DNA from 3 places in the Bradyrhizobium sp. NBAIM01 genome. Region 1 is predicted to be linked to each of the others. Evidence: predicted binding sites of a transcription regulator. Region 1 holds the regulator's gene; each other region holds the start of a gene.
The links. Region 1 encodes PhoB, which activates phosphate uptake and scavenging genes when phosphate is short. Its sites were predicted from a motif close to TGTCATNNANCTGTCAT; they were not measured.
Positions count from the first base shown of each region.

Region 2: I6F31_RS19045 (RNA degradosome polyphosphate kinase) is a predicted target of PhoB. The motif match lies at 2,426-2,442, and genes of this name have one in related genera.
Region 3: I6F31_RS18605 (DUF47 domain-containing protein) is a predicted target of PhoB. The motif match lies at 1,682-1,698, and genes of this name have one in related genera.

Region 1 is NZ_JADYVU010000002.1:819,108-825,069, reverse strand. It holds gene phoU (phosphate signaling complex protein PhoU) at 1-599, shown strand, start outside; gene phoB (phosphate regulon transcriptional regulator PhoB) at 622-1,329, shown strand; gene I6F31_RS10270 (GcrA family cell cycle regulator) at 1,642-2,154, opposite strand; gene I6F31_RS10265 (aspartate aminotransferase family protein) at 2,614-3,822, shown strand; gene argF (ornithine carbamoyltransferase) at 3,822-4,757, shown strand; gene I6F31_RS10255 (Hsp33 family molecular chaperone) at 5,036-5,962, shown strand, end outside.
Region 2 is NZ_JADYVU010000005.1:261,723-267,684, reverse strand. It holds gene purM (phosphoribosylformylglycinamidine cyclo-ligase) at 1-900, opposite strand, end outside; gene I6F31_RS19055 (CDP-alcohol phosphatidyltransferase family protein) at 1,057-1,599, shown strand; gene I6F31_RS19050 (DnaA/Hda family protein) at 1,692-2,369, shown strand; gene I6F31_RS19045 (RNA degradosome polyphosphate kinase) at 2,516-4,705, shown strand; gene ppx (exopolyphosphatase) at 4,721-5,962, shown strand, end outside.
Region 3 is NZ_JADYVU010000005.1:172,783-178,744, reverse strand. It holds gene I6F31_RS18610 (inorganic phosphate transporter) at 1-981, opposite strand, end outside; gene I6F31_RS18605 (DUF47 domain-containing protein) at 994-1,638, opposite strand; gene I6F31_RS18600 (branched-chain amino acid ABC transporter permease) at 1,796-2,764, opposite strand; gene I6F31_RS18595 (branched-chain amino acid ABC transporter permease) at 2,766-3,629, opposite strand; gene I6F31_RS18590 (ABC transporter substrate-binding protein) at 3,705-4,925, opposite strand; gene I6F31_RS18585 (ABC transporter ATP-binding protein) at 4,982-5,728, opposite strand; gene I6F31_RS18580 (ABC transporter ATP-binding protein) at 5,721-5,962, opposite strand, start outside.

The DNA.
Region 1 (5,962 bases):
TCCGCCGCGACGTCGCGCTCGGCCAGCGCGTCGTCGCCACCGACGTCGAGCTCGACGCGCTGCAGAAGCGCATCGAGGAGCGCGCCGTGCTCACCATCGCCCGCCGCCAGCCGATGGCCGTCGACCTGCGCGAGATCGTCGGCGCGATGCGCGTTGCGACCGATCTCGAGCGCATCGGCGATCTCGCCAAGAACATGGGCAAGCGCGTCGCGGCGCTGGAGACGGATTTCCATCCGCTCAAGCTGTTCCGCGGCCTGGAGCACATGACCGACCTCGTGCAGCAGCAGGTCAAGTCGGTGCTGGACGCCTATGCCGCGCACGACCTGCCGGCGGCGATGGCGGTGTGGAAGGGCGACGAAGAAGTCGACGCCATCTGCACCTCGCTGTTCCGCGAGCTCCTCACCTACATGATGGAGGATCCGCGCAACATCTCGTTCTGCATCCACCTGATGTTCTGTGCCAAGAACATCGAGCGGATCGGCGACCACGCCACCAACATCGCCGAGACCGTGTTCTACATGATCGAGGGCCAGGCGATCACCGACAAGCGGCCGAAGGGCGACATGACGACCTTCGCCACGACGGTGCCGAACACCTGACGACTTAAGGAGCTACGACCACATGGGCGCACGCATTATGGTGGTTGAGGACGAGGAAGCTCTCACCGAGCTTCTTCGCTACAACCTCGAAGGCGACGGCTATGACGTCGAGACGGTGATGCGCGGCGATGACGCCGACACCCGCCTCAAGGAGCACATTCCCGATCTGATCGTGCTCGACTGGATGCTGCCGGGCCTGTCAGGCATCGAGCTGTGCCGGCGGCTTCGGACCCGCCCCGAGACCAAGCAGCTGCCGATCATCATGCTCACCGCGCGCGGCGAGGAGAGCGAACGGGTGCGCGGGCTCGCGACCGGCGCGGATGATTATATCGTCAAGCCGTTCTCGGTGCCGGAGCTGCTTGCGCGCGTGAAGGGCCTGCTCAGGCGTGCGAGTCCCGAGCGCCTCGCCACCGTGCTCGCCTATGGCGATATCGAGCTCGACCGCGACAAGCGCCGCGTGGCGCGCTCGGGCCGGCCGATCGATCTCGGTCCGACCGAATATCGCCTGCTGGAGTTCTTCCTGGAGCATCCCGGCCGCGTGTTCTCGCGCGAGCAGCTGCTCGACAGCGTCTGGGGCCGCGACATCTACATCGACGAGCGCACCGTCGACGTCCATATCGGCCGCCTGCGCAAGCTGCTCAATCTTGGCCGCGAGCAGGACCCGATCCGCACCGTCCGCGGCGCCGGCTACGCGCTGGACGATCGCTTCGCGAAGGCTGAGCAGACGTAAGGCGCCAGCGACAGCTGGTTTGGCGAACTGCGGCGCCGATCTCGGCCGTCATCCCGGGGCGCGCGCAGCGTGAGCCCGGGATCTCAGCGCGAGCGCTTGCGCTCTTCGCGATTAGCCACAGGACGTGGTTTGGCGAAGACTCGGAGTGACCATCTCGCGCAACGATTGCGCCCCGCGGTTATGGATCCCGCATTCGCGGGGATGACACCGAGCGATTGGGAGCCGTCATCGTGTGACGGCTGCAGTCTTGGCGATCAAGCTTGGCGATCAAGCTTGGCGATCAAAGCTTGGCGATCAGGGAATTCCGCAAGCTCACCGCGTGCCCGGTTTCGGTGCTGCGCGACGGCGATCCGCTGCGGGCTGATAGGCCACGCGCGAATGCTGGGCACAATAGGGCAGGCCGGAGAGCGCCTTGCCGCCGCAGAAGAAGAAATCCGGGCTCGAGGGATCGCCGACCGGCCAGTGGCAGGTCGCCTCGTTCAATTCCAGCAGCGACAGCCGCTGGCTCATCGGCACCACGTTGTCGTAGGTAACCGGCTCGGCTTCCAACTCGACCTCGAAGGCCTGCGCCAACGCGGTGTTGCCGCGCGCGACGGGGCGGGTCACCCGCATCATATGCTGCGCGGGCCGTGCCTTGCGCGGCCGCGGCGCTGCCGATGAAGGGCTCTTGGCGCGGCCGGACAGGCCGAGCCGGTGCACCTTGCCGATCACGGCATTGCGGGTCACATTGCCGAGCTCCGCCGCGATCTGGCTGGCCGAAAGTCCGGCCTCCCAGAGCTTCTTCAGCTGCTCGACGCGATCATCGGACCAGGTCAAAACCGTCATTGCACCCTTTCCCTCGCTGCGCGCCTGCCATCCTGGGGCCTTCGCAGCGAATGCTTTAGCCTTGAAAAACCCGTGCCGTCAGAATCCCTTAAGGCTCGCCGGGCGCGCTCAAGACGCCCGAACGTTTACGCCGGTACATGAGGACTTCTGGGATCAGAACTGCTGCACGAGATGTCGTATCTGACAGTCCAAACGCTACAATATGGCGTGACTCCCGCGCAAGAGTCCGCCGACTCGCTTCCACATGTTCCGTGGTGAAAAACCCGCAAAATCGGCACCGCAAGACTACGGAATCAGCGTTTCGCGAGGCTTTCCGGGCGGCATTGACACCCGTCTTGCCAGGCATAAGATAGTGCCACGTGCCGCCCTTAAAAGGCGGCACGTTTCGTTTTCCGGGGCCGGTCGATGGTGCGTCGCGCAATGCATGCCTCACACCGTCCGCAACATTCAAGTGACGTCATGACTAACAGCGCAGCGCCGCATTTGCTCCCCGTTTTCGCCAGGGCCGACCTCGGTTTCGAGCGCGGCGAAGGCTGCTGGCTGATCGCGACCAACGGCGATCGCTATCTCGATTTCACCTCGGGTGTCGCGGTGAATGCGCTCGGCCATGTCCATCCCGCGCTGGTCAAGGCGTTGCAGGAGCAGGCGACCAAGCTCTGGCACATGTCGAACCTGTTCCAGAGCCCTGACGGCGAGAAGCTCGCAAGCCGCCTCTGCAATGAGAGCTTTGCGGACTTCGTGTTCTTCTGCAATTCCGGCGCCGAGGCGCTGGAAGGCGTGATCAAGCTGGTGCGCCACCATCACTTCTCCAAGGGGCATCCGGAACGTTACCGCATGATCACCTTCGAGGGTGCCTTCCATGGCCGCACGCTGGCGACGCTCGCCGCCACCGGCTCTGCGAAATATCTCGAGGGCTTCGGTCCGCCGATGGACGGCTTCGATCAGGTGCCGCACGGCGATCTCGACGCCGTGAAGAAGGCGATCGGTCCGCACACCGCCGGCATTCTCATCGAGCCGATCCAGGGCGAGGGTGGCGTTCGTTCTGCACCTCACGCCTTCCTGAGGGCGCTGCGCGAACTCTGTAACGAGCGCGGCCTGTTGCTCGCCTTCGACGAGGTGCAGACCGGCATGGGCCGCACTGGCGAGCTCTTTGCCTACAAGCGCACCGGCGTCACACCGGACGTGATGTCGCTCGCCAAGGCGCTCGGCGGCGGCTTTCCGATCGGCGCGGTGCTGGCGACCGCGGACGCGGCGGCCGGCATGGGGCCCGGCTCGCACGGCTCGACCTTCGGCGGCAATCCGCTCGCGATCTCGGCTGCCAATGCCATGCTCGACGTCATGCTCAAGCCCGGCTTCTTCGACCACGTGCAGAAGATGTCGCTGCTGCTCAAGCAGAAGCTCGCCTCCGTGATCGATCGTCATCCTGATGTCGTCAGCGAGGTGCGCGGCGAGGGCCTGCTGATCGGTATCAAGGCGGTGGTGCCCTCGGGCGATCTCGTCGCGGCGCTGCGCGCCGAAAAGCTGCTCACCGTCGGGGCCGGCGACAATGTCGTGCGCTTCCTGCCGCCCCTGATCGTCACGGAAGCGGAGATCGAGGACAGCGTCGGCCGGTTAGAGCGCGCCTGCGCTGCGATCTCCTCCAGCCAGACCAAGCGGGCGGCAAGCTGATGAGCACGACGCCCAACAAAGCTCCCAAGCACTTCCTGGACATCAACGAGCTGCCGCTCTCGGAGCTCAAGAGCATGCTCGCCGCCTCTTCGGCGATGAAGGCGAAGCAGAAGGCGCAGCAGCCGGTCAGGCCGCTCGAAGGCAAGACGCTGGCGATGATCTTCGAGCGTCCCTCGACCCGCACCCGCGTCTCGTTCGACGTCGGCATGCGCCAGCTCGGCGGCGAGGCGATCATGCTCACCGGCGCCGAGATGCAGCTCGGCCGCGGCGAGACCATCGCCGACACCGCGCGGGTTCTGTCGCGCTATGTCGACGCCATCATGATCCGCATCCTCAACCATGATGCGCTGCTGGAGCTTGCGGCCAACGCCACCGTGCCCGTCATCAACGGCCTGACGCGGCGTTCGCATCCCTGCCAGGTGATGGCCGACCTCATGACCTATGAGGAACATCGCGGCCCGATCGAGGGCAAGACGGTGGCCTGGACCGGCGACGACAACAACGTGCTGGCGTCCTGGGCCCATGCCGCCGAGCGCTTCAAATTCCAGCTCAATGTCGCAACGCCGCCGGAGCTCGCACCGAAAAAGGCCATGCGCGACTGGATCAAGGCGACGGGCGCGCCGATCGTGCTCGGCACCGATCCGGAAGCCGCCGTGCGCGGCGCCGATTGCGTCGTCACCGACACCTGGGTGTCGATGGGCGACAAGGAGGGCGAGCACCGCCACAACGTGCTCAAGCCCTACCAGGTCAATGCCAAGCTGATGTCGCTGGCGAAGCGAGATGCGCTGTTCATGCATTGCCTGCCGGCCCATCGCGGCGAGGAGGTCACCGACGAGGTGATCGACGGGCCGCAATCGGTCGTGTTCGATGAGGCCGAAAACCGCCTGCACGCGCAGAAGGGCATCTTGGCCTGGTGCTTCGACGCGGTGAAGTAGGCGCGCTGGAAGCCCGGCTGCGGCCTCACACGCAATTGTCGTCCCGGACAAGCGCGCCAAAAGCGCGCGCAGATCCGGGACCCATAACCACAGGAAGTCGTTTGGCGAAGACTCGGAGTTGCCATCTCGCTCGATGACGTGGTCCTGTGGTTATGGGTCCCGGGCTCGCGCGTTGCGCGCCCCGGGACGACACCGAGCTTGCTGTAGCGTTGTGCACCCTCATCGCAGCCGGAACGCGCCCCCTTCCATTTCCGCCCTCCGACCCCAGATAAAGCGCCATGGTTTCCCAGTCTCCTGACATGAACACCGGGCCTGAAGGCCCGGTTCGCGCGCCATCATCGGTTCCGATCGATGACGCCGTGCTGCCTTACGAGGTCGACGCGCTTGACGTGCGCGGGCGCCTGGTGCGGCTTGGCCCCGCGCTCGACGACATCCTCACCAAGCACGATTATCCCGCAGCCGTGGGCAAGCTGCTCGGCGAGGCCATCGTGCTGACGACGCTGCTCGGCTCGACGCTGAAATTCGAGGGCCGCTTCATTCTTCAGGCCCAGACCGACGGTCCGGTGTCGTTCCTGGTGGTCGACTACAAGGCCCCGGACCGCCTGCGCGCCTATGCGCGCTTTGACGCCTCGCGCCTGGGCACGGCCAAGGATTCCGGCACGCTGCTCGGCCGCGGCCATCTCGCCATGACCATCGACCAGGGCCCCGACATGAGCCGTTACCAGGGCCTGGTTGCGCTCGACGGCGGCAGCCTGGAAGACGCCGCCCACGAATATTTCCTGCGCTCCGAGCAGATCCCGACGCGCGTGCGCCTCGCGGTCGGCGAGGAGTGGCGCTCGAGCGACGGCGGCAAGCATCGCTGGCGCGCCGGCGGCATGCTGATGCAATTTCTGCCGAAGGCGCCGGAGCGCGCGCGGCAGGCGGACTTGCATCCCGGCGATGCGCCCGACGGCACCGAGGTGCACAGCGTCGCGGAAGACGATGCCTGGGTCGAGGCACGCTCGCTGATCGAGACGGTCGAAGACGTCGAGCTGATCGATCCCGAGCTCTCCGGCGAGCGGTTGCTCTACCGCCTCTTCCACGAGCGCGGTGTGCGCGTGTTCAATCCGCAGGTGCTCGAGGCGCGGTGCTCCTGCTCGCGCGATGCGGTCGCCGCGATGCTCAAGAGCTTCTCGCACGACGACCGCGCCGCCATGGTCAAGGAC
Region 2 (5,962 bases), on a different contig from region 1:
CAGCATTTCCAGCTCGGCGATGCCGGCTTGGGCCGCCAGCCATTTGAACACCGGCAGCACCGGCAGGCGTGCCAGGTCGATGCCGACACCGAGATGCTTCGGCAGCACGCGCGGGATGTTGTCGGTGAAGCCGCCGCCGGTGATGTGGGCGAGCCCCTTCACCGCCCCGGTCTCGCGGATCGCGCGCAGGCACGATTTCACGTACAGCCTGGTCGGCGTCAGCAGCGCGCCGCCGAGCGTCATCACCGGCGCGAACGGCGCCTGCGCCTCGAAGCCGAGGCCCGACTGCTCGACGATCTTGCGGACCAGGGAGAAGCCGTTGGAATGCACGCCGGACGAAGCGAGACCGATCACGGCATCGCCCGCGGCGATGTCCTTGCGCGGCAACAACGTACCGCGCTCGGCGGCGCCGACGGCAAAGCCGCCGAGATCGTAGTCGCCGTCCTTGTAGAGGCCGGGCATTTCGGCAGTCTCCCCGCCGATCAAAGCGCAGCCGGATTCGCGGCATCCCTCCGCAACGCCCGCGACGATGGCGGCCGTGGCCTCCGGATCGAGCTTGCCGCAGGCGAAATAGTCCAGGAAAAACAGCGGCTCGGCGCCCTGGACCACGAGGTCGTTGACGCTCATGGCGACGAGGTCGATGCCGATGCCGCCATGCAGGCCGGTCTCGATCGCGATCTTGACCTTGGTGCCGACACCGTCGGTCGCGGCCACGAGGACCGGATCCTTGAAGCCGGCCGCCTTGAGGTCGAACAGGCCGCCGAAGCCGCCGATCTCGGCATCGGCGCCCGGCCGCGCGGTGGCGCGCACCATCGGCTTGATCAGGTCGACCAGGCGGTTGCCCGCGTCGATATCGACGCCTGAATCGGCGTAAGTGAGGCCGTTTTTGCGGTCGGTCATGCCCGATTTCCAGTGGGTTTGCGGCTGGTTACGTTGAATTCCGGGGACGCGCAATGGCTCGCATGGCGCTCCCCGCTATACTATGTAGACATATCAACCGGTTCAGCCTGCAACGGGCCGGATTTGAGGTCAGAACCGGTGCCGGGAAGCGCTTTCGTGAGTATTCCGAATATCATTACCTTGGGCCGCATCATGCTGGTCCCGATCATCGTCTGGGCCATCGTGTCGAGCCAAATGGAGGTGGCGTTCGCCGTCTTCCTGATCGCCGGCATCAGCGATGCCGTGGACGGCTTTTTGGCCAAGCGCTTCAACATGACGAGCGAGCTCGGCGCCCTGCTCGATCCGCTCGCCGACAAGGCGCTGCTGGTCTCGATCTACATGGCGCTCGGCATCTGGGGTGCGATCCCGCGCTGGATCGTGATCCTGGTGGTCTCGCGCGACATCATGATTGTCGCCGCCGTGATCGTGTCCTGGTTGTTCGACCGGCCGGTCGAGATGAAGCCGTCGAAAGTGTCCAAGCTCAACACGGTGGCACAAGTGGCATTCGCAGCTTTGGTGCTGGCGGCGCTTGCCTTCGGCTTCAAGCCCGCGCCTTATGATATCATCCTGATGGGTCTCGTCACGGTCTTCACGCTCTCCTCCGTGTCGCTCTATCTCGTCGAGTGGCTGCGGCACATGAGCACGATCGAGGCCAAATGAGCGAGGAAGCAGCCCAGCAAAAGGCCAAGTCCCGCACCATCAAGTCGAATCTCTACAAGCGGGCCGGCGCGCCGGCATGGAGCAGAGCAAGCGTGGCAGGCCGCGTTCATCCCCGACAATTGGCGTTTGCGCTTCCGCATGCGGAGAGCCTCAGCCGGGACAACTTCCTCGAAGGCCCCGCCAATGCGGCCGGTCTAGGCCTCATCGACGGCTGGCCGGAATGGCCGAACCGGATCATGTGGCTGGCGGGCCCGGAAGGAAGCGGCAAGAGCCATCTCGCCGCGATCTGGGCCGAGGAAGCCGGCGCCCGCTCGACCACCGCCAATGCGCTGACCGCGATGGACGTGCCCGGTGCGCTCGCCACCGGCGCGCTGGTGGTCGAGGATCTCAAGGCTGGGGACTTCGACGAGCGTGCCCTGTTTCACCTGATGAACCTCGCCCGCGAGGACGGCGCCTACGTCCTGTTCACCGGCCGCGAGGCGCCGGCCGCGCTTCCGATCGAGCTTCGCGACCTGCGCTCGCGCCTGCGGGCCGTTCCGGCGGTCACGCTGCTGCCTCCAGACGACCAGCTGTTCCGCGGCCTCATCGTCAAGTTCTGCGCCGACCGCCAGCTCAATGTGGACGAGAGCGTGGTCGGCTACCTCGCGACGCGCCTGGAGCGGTCCTCGGCCGCCGCCCGGCGGGCCGTCGAGCTGCTCGACAGCGAAGCCCTGCGGCTCGGCCGTCCCGTCACCCGGGCGCTGGCCGCCGAGCTGCTCCGGGACGCCTGACAGGCTCGCAGGCCTCCCCGAAGTCCGCTTGACGCGGCGCAGGGGCGGAACATCAATGTCATCGAAACGTCATGGCTCTAACACATGCTCCCGCCGATTTTTGCGCTTGAGTCGCAATTGGGGTGAACTGGATGGACCGACTTCTGATGGACTCTGCGCAAGCTGTTGAAACGAAAGAGAAAGCCCCGGAAACCGAGAGCCTTCCGGCGATCGCGTCCAGTCCCGAGCGGTTCATCAATCGCGAGCTGTCCTGGCTGCATTTCAATCGCCGCGTCCTGGAGGAATCAGTCAATCCCAGCCACCCCGTGCTGGAGCGGGTGCGATTCCTGTCGATTTCGGCCAATAACCTCGACGAGTTCTTCATGGTTCGCGTCGCCGGCATCAAGGCCCAAGTCCGCGAGGGCATCGCCGAGCGCAGCCCCGACGGCCTGACGCCGTCCGAACAGCTCGCGCTGATCAACCGCACCGTCTCCCAGCTCGCCTCCGACCAGCAGGCGATCTGGCGCGACCTGCGCGCCACGTTGGCCGAGGTCGGCATCGTGCTGGTCGACGGCAAGGACGTCACAAAGGCGGAACGAACCTGGATCGAGGACTACTTCCTCCACAACGTGTTCCCTCTCCTGACCCCGCTGGCGATCGATCCGGCCCACCCCTTCCCGTTCATTCCGAGCCTCGGCTTCACCATCGCGCTGCAGCTCACGCGCGCCGCCGACGGCAAGCAGATGAACGCGCTGATCCGCATGCCCGGCAAGATCGACCGCTTCATCCGCCTGCCGGCGGATGGCACGGTGCGCCTGATCTCGCTGGAGCAGGCCACCGCCCTGTTCATCAACCGCCTGTTCCCCGGCTACAATCTGCACGGCCAAGGCGCCTTCCGGATCATCCGCGACTCCGAGCTCGAAATCGAGGAGGAGGCCGAAGATCTCGTCCGCCTGTTCGAGACCGCACTGAAGCGCCGCCGCCGCGGATCGGTGATCCGGCTCGAGATCGACGCCAAGATGCCGGAGCAGCTGCGCAGCTTCGTGCAGCACGCGCTCTCCGCCGCCGACGACGAGATCTTCCTGGTCGACGGCGTGCAGGCGATGAACGAGCTCTCGCAGCTCACCCGCCTCGACCGGCCCGACCTCGAATTCACCCCTTACGTGCCGCGCCACCCCGAACGCGTGCGCGAGCATGGCGGCGACATCTTCGCCGCGATCCGGCAGAAGGACCTGATCGTCCACCATCCCTACGAATCGTTCGACGTGGTGGTGCAATTCCTGCAGCAGGCCACGCGCGACCCCGACGTCGTTGCGATCAAGCAGACGCTCTACCGCACCTCCAACAATTCACCGATCGTGCGCGCGCTGGCCGAAGCGGCCGAAGCCGGCAAATCAGTCACCGCGCTGATCGAGCTGAAAGCGCGGTTCGACGAAGAAGCCAACATCCGCTGGGCACGCGATCTCGAACGCGCCGGCGTGCAGGTCGTCTACGGCTTCCTCGAATTGAAGACGCACGCGAAGCTCTCGATGGTGGTGCGCCGCGAGGGCGGCAGCCTGACGACCTACGTCCATACCGGCACCGGCAATTATCACCCGGTCACCGCGCGCATCTACACCGATCTCTCCTACTTCACCTCGGACCCGACGATCGGCCGCGATGCCGCGCGCGTGTTCAATTTCATCACCGGCTATGCCGCGCCGAGCGATCTGGAAAAGATGGCGGTGTCGCCGCTGACCTTGCGCAAGCGCATCATCGAGCACATCCAGGGCGAGACCGCACATGCGCGGCATGGCCGTCCCGGCGCGGTCTGGATGAAGATGAACGCGCTGGTCGATCCTGATATCATCGACGCGCTCTACGAGGCCTCGCAGGCCGGTGTCCAGGTCGAGCTCGTGGTGCGCGGCATCTGCTGCCTCAGGCCCGGCATTCCCGGTCTGTCGGAGAACATCCGCGTCAAGTCGATCATCGGCCGCTTCCTGGAACATGGCCGAATCTACTGCTTCGGCATGGGCCAGGGACTGCCGAGCGCGAAAGCGGCTGTGTATATCTCGTCCGCCGACATGATGCCGCGCAACCTTGACCGCCGCGTCGAGGTGCTGTGTCCGCTGCAAAATCCGACGGTGCATCAGCAGGTTCTCGAACAGATCATGGTCGCGAACCTGAAGGACAATGAGCAGAGCTGGCAGTTGTTGCCGGATGGGTCTTCAACGCGTATGAAGACCGCGAAGGGCGAGGAGCCTTTCAACGTCCACAACTACTTCATGACGAATCCGAGTCTGTCTGGCCGTGGAAAGTCGCTCAAGGAATCCTCGCCGCGTCGTCTCACGCGCCGGAACGAACGTCATCAATCCTGATCGGGGGTTTGCGACGTGAAGCGGCCGCGCAAGCGCGGCTCGAGCGTCGCGGTTATCGACATAGGCTCCAACTCGGTCCGCCTCGTCGTCTACGAGGCGCTGGCGCGCAGCCTGATCCCGATCTTCAACGAGAAGACGCTGTGCGGCCTCGGGCGCGAGGTGCAGAGCACGGGCCTGCTCGCGCCCGACGCCATCGACAAGGCGCTGAGCTCGCTGAAACGGTTTCGCGCGCTGTGCCGGGTGATGAAGGTCGGACGCGTGTTCGCGATCGCGACCGCCGCATGCCGCGACGCCTCCAACGGCCCCGATTTCATCGCCAGGGCCGAGCGGATCTGCGCGGTGAAGATCGAGATCCTGTCGGGCTCGCGCGAAGCACGACTGTCCGCGCTCGGCGTGATCTCCGGCATCCACCATCCAGACGGCATCGTCGGCGACCTCGGCGGCGGCTCGCTCGAGCTGATCGACGTGCGCAGGAACGCCGTACGCAGCGGCGTGACGCTGCCGCTCGGCGGCCTCGCACTGCAGGACCTCGCCCACAAATCGCTCAAGCGCGCCGACCGCATCGTGCGCGAGGAGATCGACGGGGTCCAGTTACTCACTGCCGGCCGCGGTCGCACCTTCTATGCCGTCGGCGGCACCTGGCGCGCGCTCGCGCGCATCCACATCATCCAGAGCGGCTATCCGCTCCAGGTGATGCACGGCTATTCCATTCCGGCTGCCGAGGCGCTCGACTTCTCGCGCCGCCTGCGGCGCCTCGCCGCCGCCGACATGCTTGCCGACATCGAGATCGTCGCCGATGCGCGGCGCCCTCTCCTCACCTATGCGGCGCTGGTGCTCGAGCACATCATCCGCGTCGCGAAGCCAAAGAACATCGTGTTCTCCACCTTCGGCGTGCGCGAGGGCCTGCTGCACGAGAAGCTGCCCGAGACCGAACGCAACAAGGACGGGCTGATCTGCGCGGCGGAGGAGCTGAACCAGCTGCTGTCGCGTTCGGCCAGGCACGCGCGCGAGCTGATTGCCTGGACCGACCGCTTGGTGCGCGTCGTCAAGCTGCGCGAGACGGAAGTGGACCGCCGCCTCCGCCACACCGCGTGCCTGCTCTCCGACATCGGCTGGCGCGTGCATCCCGATCATCGCGGCGAGCAGACGCTCAGCCTCGTCGTCAACGGCAATTTCGGCGCGATCACCCACACCGAACGCGCCTTCGTCGGCCTGTCGGTGTTCTATCGCTATGCCGGCCTCAGCGAGGAAAACCAG
Region 3 (5,962 bases), on a different contig from region 1:
CCAGGTCAGCGCGGCCACGATGGCCGAGGCCGGGATCGTGATCACCCAGGCATAGACGATCGAGCTTGCGACGTTCCAGCGCACGGCCGAGACGCGGCGGGCGGCACCGACGCCGACGATGGCGCCGGTGATGGTGTGGGTGGTCGAGACGGGAACCCCGAGATAGGTCGCCATGAACAGGGTCACCGCGCCTCCCGTCTCGGCGCAAAAGCCCTGCATCGGGGTCAATTTCGTGATGCGCAGGCCCATGGTGCGGACGATGCGCCATCCGCCCATCAGCGTGCCCAGCGCCATCGCCGCCTGGCACGACAGCACCACCCAGAACGGCACCGAGAACTCGCTGCCGAGATGGCCCTGCGAATAGAGCAACACCGCGATGATGCCCATGGTCTTCTGCGCGTCGTTGCCGCCATGGCCGAGCGAATAGAGCGAAGCGGAGACGAATTGCAGGATGCGGAAGGCGCGGTCGACCGCGAACGGCGTCGAGCGCACCGAGGCCCAGGACACGATCGCAACCAGCGCCATTGCGAGCAGGAAGCCAACCAGCGGCGACAGCACGATCGCCAGCACGGTCTTGGACAGGCCGCTCCACACCGCGGCCGAAATACCGGCCTTGGCCAAGCCGCCGCCGACGAGCCCGCCGATCAGCGCGTGCGACGACGACGATGGAATGCCGAGCGCCCAGGTCACGAGGTTCCAGACGATGGCGCCGACGAGGGCTGCGAAGATCACCTGGGCGTCGACGACCGCGGGATCGATGATGCCGGTGCCGATGGTCTGGGCGACGTGCAGCCCGAACACCAGGAACGCGATGAAATTGAAGAACGCGGCCCAAAACACCGCGAATTGCGGCCGCAGCACTCGGGTCGAGACGATGGTCGCGATCGAATTGGCGGCGTCGTGCAGGCCGTTCAGGAAGTCGAACAGCAGAGCGACGGCGATCAAGCCGACCAGGACGGGAAAAGCCAACGCAGCATCCACGGCGGCCCTGCCCTACACTTGCTCGATGACGATGCTGTTGATCTCGTTGGCGACGTCATCGAAACGGTCGGCCACCTTCTCGAGATGGTCGTAGATCTCGACCCCTACGATGAAATCCATCGCATTGCCGTCGCGATGCTTGAGGAACAGCTCCTTCAGGCCGATGTCGTGGAGATCGTCGACACGGCCCTCGAGCTTGCCGAGCTCCTCGGTGATCGCGGTCAGCATGGCGACGTTCTTGCCGATCTCCTGCATCAGCGGCAGCGCACGGCCGACCAGATTGGCGCATTCGATCAAGAGTCCGCCGATCTCGCGCATCGGCGGCTCGAAACTGCGCACCTCGAACAGCATCACGGCCTTGGCCGTCTGCTGCATCTGGTCGATGGCATCGTCCAGCGACGTGATCAGGTTCTTGATGTCGCCGCGGTCGAACGGGGTGATGAAGGTGCGGCGCACCGCCGTCAGCACCTCGCGGGTGATATTGTCGGCGTCGTTCTCGAACTGGTTGACGCGCTGGCAATAGACCGGCGTCTCCTCGCCCCCGTTGAGCATGCCCTGGAGCGCGACCGCGCCCTGGATCACGGTCTGGGCATGGCGGTCGAACAGGTCGAAGAACCGCTCTTCCCTGGGCAGGAACGCACGAAACCATCGCATCATGGAGACAAACTACCGGTTGGAAAATGGTCAGGCCCGCAAGGGCTGTCACAAAACTGTCATAGACCATTTTCGATCCGCGCGCGTGTCGCCTCACGCCCGCGGAGCCGGATCATCCACCGCTTTCATGCATCAATGAAATTGATGCAATACCAGTTACTTAGAGCGAGCGCCGGAAGTAATGCGCGATTTCGCCGACGACGCCGCGGCGGAAGGTGAGCACGCAGACCACGAAGATCGCGCCTTGGATCACCGTCACCCACTGGCCGAAGCCGGCCAGATATTGCTGCATGGCGATGATCACGAAGGCGCCGACCACGGGACCGAAAACGGTGCCGAGCCCGCCGACCAGCGTCATCAGCACGACCTCGCCCGACATCGTCCAGTGCACGTCGGTGAGCGAAGCGTTCTGCGCCACGAACACCTTCAGCGCACCGGCAAGGCCGGCGAGCGTCCCCGACAGCACGAAGGCCAGGAACTTGTATTGGTCGGTGCGGTAGCCGAGCGAGATCGCGCGCTGCTCGTTCTCGCGGATCGACTTCAGCACCTCGCCGAACGGCGAGTTGATGATGCGGAAGATCAGGAGGAAGCCGGCGAGGAAGCCGACCAGCACGACATAGTACAGCACCGTCGGCTTGGACAGATCGAGCACGCCGAACATGCGTCCCTGCGGGATGCCCTGGATGCCGTCCTCACCATGGGTGAACGGGGCCTGGAGATAGATGAAGTACAGGAGCTGCGACAGCGCCAGCGTGATCATCGAGAAATAGATGCCCTGGCGTCGGATCGAGATGTAGCCGGTGACGATCGAGAGCACGAACGCCGCGGCGACGCCGACGAGAATGCCGAGCTCGGGCGGCAGCGCCCAGACCTTCAGCGCATGCGCGCTGCAATAGCCGGCCGTGCCTAAGAACATCGCGTGGCCGAACGACAGCAAGCCGCCATAGCCGACCAGCAGATTGAAGGCGCAGGCGAGCAGCGCAAAGCACAGCGCCTGCATCACGAAGAACGGATAGACGCCCGTGAACGGCACCGCTGCGAGCAGCAGCGCCATCACTGCGAATACAATCATCTCGTCGCGCATTACGCGCGGGGTCACAGGAAGCGTGTCGTCCGTCAGGGTTGTCATCTCAGGCCGCCCTTCCCGTCAATCCCGTCGGCTTCACCAGCAGCACCAGCACCATCAGCACGAACACGACGGTGTTGGAGGCCTCGGGGTAGAAATACTTGGTCAGGCCCTCGATCACGCCGAGCGCAAAGCCGGTGATGATGGAGCCCATGATCGAGCCCATGCCGCCGATCACCACCACCGCGAACACGACGATGATGAGGTCGGCACCCATCAGCGGCCGCACCTGGTTGATCGGCGCCGAGAGGACGCCGGCGAGCGCGGCAAGGCCGACGCCGAGACCGTAAGTGAGCGTGATCATGCGCGGCACGTTGATGCCGAAGGCACGCACCAAGGTCGGATTTTCGGTCGCGGCGCGCAGGTAGGCGCCGAGCTGCGTCTTCTCGATCAGGAACCAGGTCGCAAGGCACACCGCCAGTGAGAACACGACGACCCAGCCGCGGTAGATCGGCAGGAACATGAAGCCGAGATTCATGCCGCCCCTGAGCTGGTCGGGAATGGCGTAAGGCAGGCCCGAGGAGCCGAAATAATTCTGGAACACGCCCTGCACGATCAGCGCGATGCCGAAGGTGAGGAGCAGGCCGTAGAGATGATCGAGCCCGGTCAGCCATTGCAGCATGGTCCGTTCCAGGATCATGCCGAAGATGCCGACGATGATCGGCGCCAGCAGCAGCGCCCACCAATAGTTGATGCCGCCGAGGTTCAACAGGAAATAGGCGACGAAGGCGCCCATCATGTAGAGCGCGCCATGGGCGAAATTGATGATGTTGAGCATGCCGAAGATGACGGCAAGCCCGAGACTGAGCAGCGCGTAGAACGAGCCGTTGATCAGTCCCACCAGTAGCTGAGCGTAGAGAGCCTGCATCGATCCCGCACCCGGTCCCTTCTATTCCTCAAAGACAGGCCGGCGCCGTTGCGCGCCGGCCCGCATCGTTCACCGTTACTTCTTCACCAGCGGACAGGCGCTTTCCGACAGCGGCCGGAAGGCCAGGTCGCCGGGGGTCGTGCCGATCAGCTTGTAATAGTCCCAGGGGCCCTTGGATTCCTCGGGCTTCTTGACCTCGAACAGATAGGCCGGATGCAGCTTGCGACCGTCCGCACGGATCGTTCCCTTGCCGAACAACGCATCGTCGGTCGGCATCTCCTTCATCTTGGCGACCACCTTGGCCCCGTCATGCGGATTGCCGCCCATCGCCTCCAGCGCCTTGAAGTAGTGCAGCAGGCCCGAATAGACGCCGGCCTGCACCATCGAGGGCATCGCCTTGTTCTTCATCCGCTCGGAAAAGCGTTTGGAGAAGGCGCGCGTGCCGTCGTTCATGTCCCAATAGAAGGTCTCGGTGAAGTTCAAGCCCTGCGCCACCTTCAGACCGAGCGAGTGCACGTCGGTGATGAAGAGCAGCAGGCCCGCAAGCTTCTGGCCGCCCGAGACGATGCCGAACTCGGACGCCTGCTTGATGGTGTTGGTGGTGTCGCCGCCGGCATTCGCCATGCCGATGATCTTGGCTTTGGAGGCCTGCGCCTGAAGCAGGAAGGACGAGAAGTCAGCGGTATTCAGGGGATGCTTGACGTTGCCGATCACCTTGCCGCCCGACTTCACCACCACCGCGGCGGTGTCGCGCTCGAGGGCATGGCCAAAGGCGTAGTCCGCGGTGAGAAAATACCAGGTGTCGCCGCCCGCCTTCACCAGCGCCTGCCCGGTACTGTTGGCCAGCATATAGGTATCATAGACCCAGTGGACCGTATTCGGCGAGCATTGCGCGTTGGTGAGATCCGACGTCGCCGCACCTGTGTTGATCAGGATGGAATTCTTCTCTTTGACGATATTGTTCACCGCCAGCGCAACGCCGGAGTTCAGGACATCCATGAAGATGTCGACCTTCTCGACGTCGATCCATTGCCGAGCAATCGTGGAGCCGATGTCGGGCTTGTTCTGATGGTCGGCGGAGATCAGGTCGAGCTTCCAGCCCTTGGCAGCGAGCCCGGAATCCTCGATCGCCATCTGTGCGGCGACGGTCGAGCCGGCGCCACCGAGATCGGCATAAAGTCCTGAATTGTCGGTCAGCACGCCGATCTTGATGTTCTTGTCCTGCGCGACCGCGCCGCCTGCCGCGCCGAGCGCCAGGGCCGTCCCGAGCAACATTGCCGAAATGCTGTGCTTCATAATCCGACCTCCCAATATTCCTTTGATAGTTACTCTCGATCGTCCGGCCTGCTCGGCTACACACCGAGATAGGTGTGGAGCTTGTCCATGTTGGCGGCAAGCTCCGAATTGGAAAACCCGTCAATGATCTTGCCGTGCTCGACTACGTAATAGCGGTCGGCGACGGTGGAAGCGAAGCGGAAGTTCTGCTCGACCAGGAGGATCGTGAAGCCCTCCTTCTTGAGCCGCGCAATGGTATGGCCGATCTGCTGGATGATGACGGGTGCAAGACCCTCGGTCGGCTCGTCCAGCATCAGAAAGCTCGCGCCGGTGCGTAGGATGCGCGCGATCGCCAGCATCTGCTGCTCGCCGCCCGACAGCTTGGTGCCCTGGCTGTTCAGCCGCTCCTTCAGGTTCGGGAACAGCTCGAAGATCTGGTCGAGCGGCAAACCGCCTTCGCGGACAACCGGCGGCAGCATCAAATTCTCGCGGACGTCGAGGCTGGAGAATATGCCCCGCTCTTCCGGACAGAAGGCGACGCCCATGCGCGCGATCTTGTCGGAGGTCGCGCGGATGATCTCCTGGTTGTTGAACTTCACCGAGCCGGTGCGCTTGCCGATGATGCCCATGATCGACTTCAGCGTCGTCGTCTTGCCGGCGCCGTTGCGCCCGAGCAGGGTGACGACCTCGCCCGCGTTCACGTCGAAGTTGATCCCGTGCAGGATGTGAGACTCGCCGTACCAGGCTTCCAAGTTGCGGACTTGCAGGATGTTCCCGCCGGTCGCAGCCCTGGCCGGAGCCTCGGCGATCGCTGTATCAGGCATGACCGGCTCCCAGGTAAGCTTCCTTGACGCGCTCGTCCTTGGTGAGCTCGGAGTAATGGCCTTGCGCGAGCACCTGCCCGCGCGTCAGCACGGTGATGATATCGGAGAGGTTGGCCACGACGCTTAAGTTATGCTCGACCATCAGGATGGTGTATTTCGCGGAGATGCGCTTGATCAGCGCCGCGATCTTGTCGATGTCCTCGTGGCCCATGCCGGCCATCGGCTCGTCGAGCA